One region of the Mesorhizobium sp. B2-1-3 genome, then DNA from elsewhere that is predicted to be linked to it. Evidence: riboswitches for the same ligand, from Rfam matches in the RefSeq annotation. Region 1 holds a riboswitch; the other holds the start of a gene.
The links. A riboswitch is a leader RNA that binds a small molecule or an ion and turns the genes downstream of it on or off. The one in region 1 is predicted to bind cobalamin.

Region 1 (5,181 bases):
TCTTGGCGCGGTGGCGCTCTTCGTCCTTTTCGTCGATGTCGGTCATGTCACTTCACCTTGAGCGGCAGCCCCGCCACCATCAAAAGCACGGTCTCGGCAATCGCCGCGACCTGCTGGTTGAGCCGGCCGGCGGCGTCGCGGAACCGGCGCCCCAGCGCATTGTCGGGCACGATGCCTTGCCCGACCTCGTTGGATACCACGAACCAGGGTCCGCGCGGCCGCGACAGCATGTCAGCCAGCCGCCGACATTCGGCCTCTACATCATGATCGGCCAGCATGTGATTGGTCAGCCAGAGCGTCAGGCAGTCGACAAGCACCGGCTGGTCCTCCGGTAGGGCCTCGAGTGCACCGACAAGGTCTAGCGGTGCATCGATGGTCGTCCAGCCCTCGCCGCGCCGCGACCGGTGCAACGCGATGCGCTGCCGCATCTCGTCGTCATAAGGTTGCGCCGTGGCGATGTAGGCCCATGGCGAAGGCAAGGCGGTCATCAGCGTTTCGGCGTGCGCGCTCTTGCCGGAGCGCGCACCGCCGATGATGAAGGTCAGTCTTCCGCGATCAGGCAAAGCTGTCGCGCAGGCTCGTCGCGCTGCCGGTGAAGCGTCCACGCACCACGCCGACGACAGCGCCCAGCACGAGCCAGAACACCAGGTTCGTCACTGTCACCGCCACCACGAACTGATGGTGCAGGCCTTCCGGGATCGGCGTCTCGAAACTGTCGGGCTGCGGCGCGCCGACGATATGCGGCGCGACGATCAACACCACACCCAGAATCGCCAGCGGCAGTGATTTGCGGAAGGCGATCAGGGCAAGGCCGATCGCCGTCGCCGCCACCGTCGCCGTCCACCAGATCTGGCGTGGCAGAAGCTCGGCGGCAGGCATGGCCGGCAGTTCCGGCGGCAGGCCGAGGCCCGGCGCCAGCGTGAACACGGCAAAGCCGGCCAGTCCCCAGAACACGCCCTGGCGCCAGTTGCCGATGCCGCCGGCGAATTCCGAAACCGCGACCAGGACCAGCGCGAAGCCGATGCCGGTGACGATGTTGGCAAGCACGCTGAAAGCGAAACGCTCGAAGCCGTCGGCCGGCGCCCAGCCTTCCTCTTCAGCCGGAACAGCTTCAGCGGCTGCCGGCGCGGCGGAGCTCATGGCATTGCCCGCCGGGGCGGCAGAGTTCATGGCGTTGTTGTCGGTCGGGGCCGGTGCGGTATGGTCGTGGTGGTGGCCGCCGCCGGCCTGTTCGTAGACTTCCGCCTTCAGGATCAACGGCACGGTGGCATAGGCCTGCATGCAGGCGAGAACGACACCGGCCACGAGCCCTGCGATCGCCGCGATGAACACGACGTTGCGAAACAGGTTCATGATGTCAAATCCCTATCAGTGGCAGGGAAACGCCATCGAGTGGCGATAGTCGTGCGCGGCATTGTGGACCGCGTCGATATGCGAGAAACCGACAAAGCCTACGACGAAAACGCCGAGCAGCGCCGCGAGCGCGAGCTGCAGGAGGCGCGACTGCGAGGAGATGGAGGCGCCGAGGGAGACGGAAGCGGTATTCATGTCTTGTCCTTTCACCCTCCACCCGAGGGCATCGAAGTCAGTTTCCTGTCGCCGGCAGGTCTCCTGGCTCGCGGATCAGCGCCCTTCCCCACCTTCCCGAAGAAAATCTTCAGTGGCATATGGAGAGGACTACCGCACACAGTTGCGGGGGCAGCCACGGCATTGGGCAACAAATCTGCCCGCACCGCATTCCCTCTTGGCTCCAATCGGAACCGACGACGAAGGTGACTATAGGGAAAATCGCCGCATCCGGCAAACCAAAATTCCGACGGCGACAAGCGCTTTAGCGCCGTCCGGCCGCTTGCTCCGCTGCAATTGACAATTTCCGTGGCCGGGTGTCGGCTGCCATCCTCACAGGAGGCCAGCCATGCAGCCCGTCCAGAGCCAGCACGCCCCCTATAACGGCCTCACCCGGGCCGAGCCGACATTGCCGTCCTCGGCCTATTGGGATGCGGCGGCCTACCAGCGCGACCTCGACGCCATCTGGTACAGGAACTGGCTGCTCGTCTGCCGTGAAGCTGATCTCGCCCAACCGCTGGCTTTCCGCACCTTCCGTGTCGGCAGCCAGGAGATCGTCGTGCTGCGTGACGATACCGGCGAACTGCGCGCCTTCCACAACACCTGCCGGCATCGCGGCTCGCAGCTTTGCCAGGAACGCGAGGGGCGGCTGAAGGCGCGGCTGATCACCTGCCCCTACCACGCATGGTCCTATTCGCTGCGCGGCGAGCTCGTGCGCGTGCCATCGAAAACGCTGCCCGAAGGTTTCGACAAGGCGGACCATCCGCTCTATCGCGTCGCGCTGTCGGTCTGGCGCGGCTTCGTCTTCGTCAATCTCGCGGAAGATGCCGCCGGCTCGGCGCACTCATCCTTCGACCCGGCCTCCGGCGATCTCGGCAACTGGCCGCTGGAATCGCTGGTATCGGGCCATGTGCTGCGCAAGGTGATGAACTGCAACTGGAAGATCTTCTGGGAAAACTTCAACGAATGCCTGCATTGCCCCGGCGTCCACAAGGACCTGTCGCGGCTGGTGCCGATCTACGGCCGCGGCCTGATGGGCCGGCATGACGACCCCGAATGGACCCGCCATGCCGACAATGACGCGCCGGAATTTTCCGGCGGGCTGCGGGCGGGTGCCGAAACATGGTCACGTGACGGCCAGGCGCATGGGCCGGTCTTTTCGGGCCTGACGCCGGCCGAGCACGCCGCCGGCCAGACCTACGCCACCAGCCTGCCCTCGATGTTCATCGTCGGCCACGTCGACTATGTCAGGTCCGTACGGCTGGTGCCGCTTGGCCCCGAGCAGACCGAATTGACCGCCGAATGGCTGTTCGCGCCCGACGCGCTCGCCGCCACCGACATCGACAACATCGTCGGATTCGGCACCCAGGTGCTGGAGGAGGATGCCGCGATCTGCGAGGTCAACCAGAAAGGGCTGCGCTCCATGCGCCATAAGGCCGGCGTGCTGATGCCGGAGGAGTACGACCTCCACCGCTTCCACGATTGGGTACGCGAACGACATGCTGCGCTTGTGCCGTAAGCTTCACAGCGACTTCGGCAGATACCGCCAGGTGACATAACCGCAGACCGCCGCAAGCAGGCCGAGCGTGACGAAAACCGAGCCCAGTCCGAAAAAGGCCAGCACCACCGAGTAGACCAGCGGCGGCGTCAGTTCGGAAAAGTCGAGATAAGTGCGGTAGACCGCAGCCATCTGCGCCCGCTCATAAGAGCGGACCGAGCGCATGAAGGCGGTCGAGCCCAGCGCGTCGAGCGCGATGGTGAAGAAGGCGCCGCACAGCAGCAAGGCGCCGGTGACGAGCGGCGCGCTTTCGCCGACGGCACCCGCCGCCAGCAGCACCACCGACATGGCGAAATAGGCAAAAGTCATGGTCCTGCGGCCGCCGAAGCGCTTGCCGGCCTTGCCCCAGAAAATCGCCATGAACAAAAGCGCGTTGCCTGCCGAAACCAGAATGCCGCCGGCAAGTTCGCCCTCACCGGTGATGACCATGAACAGCGGGCCATAGACGAAAAATGTCGTCCAGAAGCAGGAGCGGCCGAAGGCGATCAGCCAGGCCAGCCTCAGCCTCGGCTGCGCGACGAAGCGGCCGATATTGGCCAGCGGGTTGACCGGGCGCGTCTTGCCCGGCCGGATCGAGGGATTGTCGCCGAGCCGGTAGGTCCAGAACAACGCCAGCAGGGCCAAGGCGAATACGGCGACCGCGCCATGCGCGGCATAGATGCCGAAGCGTGTGTAGAGAAAGATGCCGAGCGTCGGCCCACCCGTCCAGGCAAACATCGACCACGCCATGCGCAGCGATTCGGCCTGCATGAAATCGGTCTTGCGGATGTGGTCCATGATGTAGAGGTTGAGCGTGATCGACAGCGCGCTGGCGCCCATGACACGGCACAGCATGCCGGCCAATTGCCCGGCGAGCGTATGCGTGACGAAGAACAACGAGCCGATCGCCAGCAGGCAGGCGCCCGCCGTGTAGACCCAGCGCCGCGCGAAGCGCTGGATCAGCATCGGCATGAACAAGGTCACGGACAGGCCGAGCATCGCCACGATGGTGTAGAGGATCGAGACGATCTGCTCGTTGTGGAGGATCTCGTAGGCCTGGATCGGGATGACGCTCGACACCGTGGCGCGAGCGAAGGATTCGACCGCGTAGAGCGAGGCGAAGGTGCGGGCATCCGCGGCCTTGAGGGCCGGTAGCCAGATCGGATGGCGCACATGCGTGGACATTGCTTCCCCAAAGCAGAATCATCAGCCAAATCTGCGGCCATCATTTCGCGACCGGTAACAGGAAACCGACGTGCCCCGGTTAAAACGAAGCCGGTCAAAGGCTTTCCGGTGCTGGCCTAAAGGGGTGCCTGATGCAGCGCCGGCTGATCGTCCGTATCGAAGCTCACGGCCTTCTTTTGTCCGGCGTAACCGTGATAGTCCTCGTGCGGGGCTGAATCAGATCGCGAGACCATGAGCATCCAGACGCCGACCATGCCCGCCGCGGAGTTGCCGAAGACCAAGCGCATCGTCGCCGTCGACATGCTGCGCGGCATCGCGCTGATCGCCATGGCGAGCTACCATTTCACCTGGGACCTGGAATTCTTCGGCTACACCGATCCCGGCCTGACCGCCTTCGGCTGGTGGAAGTTCTATGCTCGCTGCATCGCCTCGACCTTCCTGTTCCTGGTCGGCGTCAGCCTGTATCTCGCCCATGGCAAAGAGATCCGCTGGAACGGCTTCTGGAGACGCTTCGCCATGGTCGCCGGAGCGGCGATCGCCATTTCGGTCGCCACCCGTATCGCCACGCCGGACGGGTGGATCTTCTTCGGCATCCTGCACCAGATCGCGCTGGCGAGCCTGCTCGGGCTGGCATTCCTGCGCCTGCCGGCGCTGCTTACACTGCCGATCGCCGCGGCGGTCATCGCCATTCCCTTCTATTTTCGGCTGGAATCATTCGATCACCCCTGGCTGTGGTGGGTCGGTCTTTCCGCGGTCAACCCACACTCCAACGACTATGTCCCGCTGTTCCCGTGGTTCGGTGCGGTGCTTGTGGGCCTCGGAGCGACCAAGCTTGCCTCCCGCTTCGGCGTCTTGGCGCGCCTGGCGGATGTGGCGCCCGGGCGCTGGTCCAA
Region 2 (3,380 bases), on a different contig from region 1:
TTCGCTCCAAAGCGTGTCGCATCGAAATGGGCTCATGCGACGCGCTTTAAGCGGCGTTGCAGACCGCCGAGCGCCGTCGGTCACGCCTCGATATCAAGCGCCGAAAGCGGCTTGGAGCAGCAGGCGAGAATGAAGCCGTCCTCGATCTCGTGATCGAGGATGCCGCCATTGTGGCTCATCTCGACCTCGCCCGAGAGCTTCTTGACCTTGCAGGTTCCGCACAGGCCGAATTCGCACGCGGCGGGGATTCTGACTCCCGAGGCGCGCGCCGTCTGCAGCACCGTCTGGCCGGCGACGCATGCGGCATCGACGTCCGAAATCGAGAACCGGATCGGCGTCGCGGCTTCGACAGGAATGGCTGCGCCGTCTCCGGTCGGCGAGGCGAACGGCGCCGGGATTTCCTCCACCAGCGGCGCTGCAAAGCTCTCCTGATGGTATCTCGCCATGTCGAAGCCGGCGGCTTCGAGCATGCCGCGCACGGCACGCATGAAGGGGTCGGGGCCGCAGCAGAAGATTTCGCGCTCTCGGAAATCGGGCGCCAAAAGCGGCAGCCGGATGGCGTCGATGCGGCCCATATGGCCGAACCAGCCTTCCCGGCTCGACCGCTCCTCGATCATGAAACCGAGCGACAGGCCGGGCATGCGGCTGCCGAGCAATTCCAGCTCCTTGCGGAAGATGATCTCTTCGGGGCGGCGGGCGCAGTTGACGAAGCCGACATCGGTCCATGGCGCGCAGTCATTCAGCCAGCGCAGCATCGACATCATCGGCGTCACGCCGGAGCCGGCCGAGATGAACAGATATTTGGCCGCCGGGTGGCTGTGCAGCGAAAAGTCTCCGGCCGGCCCATACGCCTTGACGTGCGAACCAGGCCTCAAATGGTCGAACATCCAGCGTGTGCCGGTGCTGCCGGCCTGCGCCTTCACCGTCACCGCGATCGAGAATGGCCGTGAAGGCGAAGACGACAGCGTGTAGGTGCGCATCAGCAACCCATCCGCTGTCGGCAGTTCCAGCGTCACGAACTGGCCCGGCTTGTAGCGGAACCAGGTCTGGTTGTCGGAGCGGAAGGTGAAGGTCTTTACATCAGGCGCCTCGTCGCTCACGCCGATCACTTCCAGCACCTGGAGCCTGTCGTTCCAGGGCGCCATCTGATCGAGATGGCGATAGAGGCCGAGATCCGTCATCGCATTCATCCCTTACCTCTCAAGCAACGCTGCGCAGGGCCGGCCGGCCGTCTTCGGCGAGGCGCGGACCGATGAAACGCGCGTACCAGTCGACGAACTGGATGACGCCGCCTTCGTGCAGTTCGGAATAGGGGCCGGGTTCATAGGCCGGCGACAGGATGCCGAAGGCGTTTTCCTCGACGATGCGACGATCCTGGCCGTTGGTCTCGGTCCAGACATGGGTGAGTTCGGCAAGGTCGTAGTCGACGCCCTCGACCGCGTCCCTGTGAACCAGCCATTTGGTCGTCACCGCGGTCTCGGTGGCGCTGATCGGCAGCACGCGGAACGTGACGGCGTGGTCGCCAAGGATGTGGTTCCAGGTCGTCGGATAGTGATAGAGCAGCAAGGAGCCGATGCGGTCGGTGGCAACGCCGTCGGACAGGTTCTTCTTGACCGCGCGTTTTCCCGTCATCGTATAACTGACGGCATCGCGCAGCAGCGGCGCGCGGGTGGCACGGTACTGTCCGGCCGGGTCGATGCGGAACCTGCTCGGCAGGCCGGCCGCCTCGCACTTGGCCCAGTGCGACAGCATCTCCGGGTCGCTGTCGGCGTCTTGCACGCCAGTCACGGTCGGCGCCTCCGGGAAGGTCTTGCAGAGCTCCGGATGGTTGCCGGCGCAATGATAGCATTCGCGGTTGTTTTCCCAGACCAGCTTCCAATTGCCCTTCTCGACGATGGTGCTCTCGAAGGCGACCTTTGCTTCGCGCAGCCGATGCGGCAGCAAATAGGGTTCGATCATCGTCCGCATCGGCGCGAAATCCGCCGGCTCGTCGGCGAGGCAAATGAAGATGTAGCCGCCGACGCTTTCGCAGGCGACCGGCTTCAGGCCGAACTGGCTCTTGTCGAAACCCTCGGCCATCTGCCTGGCGAACAGCAGCCTGCCGTCCAGTTCATAGGTCCACTGATGGTAGGGGCAGACGAGCTTCGCCGCCGTGCCCTTGTCTGTGTTGCAGACGCGGCTGCCGCGATGGCGGCAAGAATTGTGGAAGGCGTTGATGTTGCCCTTCTGGTCACGCACCAGCACCACAGGATAGTCGCCGATCTGCACGGTGATGAAGCTGCCGGGCCGGGGCAGTTCGCAATCATGGCCGATGAACAGCCAGTCGCGGTACCAGATCAGCTCCATGTCGAGCTTGAAGTAGTCGGGATCGGTATAGAAGGGCTGCTCGAGCGAGAAGCCGTCCCTGCGGTCTTGCAGCCGTTTCAGCATGTCGTTGCGCGCATCCATGTCCTGTCCTCGCATTGAAGTCCTGTCCTCGCATCGAAGGACTGAACGGAGGGGAGAGAGGAAGGATCAAGCCGCGCGCCGGCTTGCGCCGGACATGCACCATCCGCCTCTTGACCGCCCGCCGCGATCAGTCGAGTCCAACATCTCGGGCTGGTTTCCGGGCTCTGGAGCTGTCCTTGCGGACTGTCGCGACACCTTCCCAGGCCTTTGCCCAGTGGTCTCCCGTTGCGACCTGAACTCCACCACCGTTGCGGGGGCAGCGCCGGATTCTGACCGGCTTCCCAATTCTCCGCCTCGTCGTCACGCGGCGGCACCTGAGATGGCAGGATCTAACCATGATCGCCGACTTGTCGTCGGCATGAAAACGACATCGCATCCATGCCGCGCGACACGCATTGGAAACGGCGCGGCCGCCGTTGCAGGGCAGAAAGCCTCAGGTCGCCGCCTCGGATTCCGTCTCGTGGCGGAGGCAAAAAAGGTTAACGGTTTCGAAAAGTGACTGTTAGCGCCCTCTAAAATCGAACCGAACGGTTCGTTTCTGTTGACGATGCGTGCAGGACGGTGTGAACACTGGGCCTTCGACACAGTTGGTGATCGCGCGACGCGTTTGCATAACCAACTGATAGTAAACAGAAAAAAACGAATGTTGAAGGCTCTGGCACAATTTCAAGTGGTGGAAACTTGGTCCACACGGAAAAACTTCGTGATTGGAAATGGCGGTATGGCTTTCCCACATCGGGGCTGTCCGAACGACGCGATTTCCTCCCAAGACACGCCGCTAGACGGACGGAAAAATACTGGAGTATCAAAAAATGAAAAAGATCATTCTCACTGCCGCCGCCCTTCTGGCTGTTTCCGGCAGCGCCTTCGCTAGTAGCGACCATTATGGTTCGAATGCCCCTGCGGCCACCGCCGTCGACAGCTCGTACACC

Region 2: linked by a shared signal. The riboswitch ahead of FJ973_RS30615 (aromatic ring-hydroxylating dioxygenase subunit alpha) and the one ahead of FJ973_RS04950 (CbtB domain-containing protein) in region 1 are both predicted to bind cobalamin.

What each region holds. Positions count from the first base shown of each region.
Region 1 is NZ_VFWL01000002.1:81,463-86,643, reverse strand. It holds gene cobO (cob(I)yrinic acid a,c-diamide adenosyltransferase) at 1-46, opposite strand, end outside; gene cobU (bifunctional adenosylcobinamide kinase/adenosylcobinamide-phosphate guanylyltransferase) at 48-563, opposite strand; gene FJ973_RS04955 (CbtA family protein) at 556-1,353, opposite strand; gene FJ973_RS04950 (CbtB domain-containing protein) at 1,369-1,548, opposite strand; cobalamin riboswitch at 1,584-1,780, opposite strand; gene FJ973_RS04945 (aromatic ring-hydroxylating dioxygenase subunit alpha) at 1,916-3,085, shown strand; gene FJ973_RS04940 (MFS transporter) at 3,089-4,288, opposite strand; gene FJ973_RS04935 (DUF1624 domain-containing protein) at 4,520-5,181, shown strand, end outside.
Region 2 is NZ_VFWL01000035.1:264-3,643, reverse strand. It holds gene FJ973_RS30620 (hybrid-cluster NAD(P)-dependent oxidoreductase) at 81-1,181, opposite strand; gene FJ973_RS30615 (aromatic ring-hydroxylating dioxygenase subunit alpha) at 1,201-2,448, opposite strand; cobalamin riboswitch at 2,579-2,781, opposite strand; gene FJ973_RS30610 (DUF680 domain-containing protein) at 3,261-3,380, shown strand, end outside.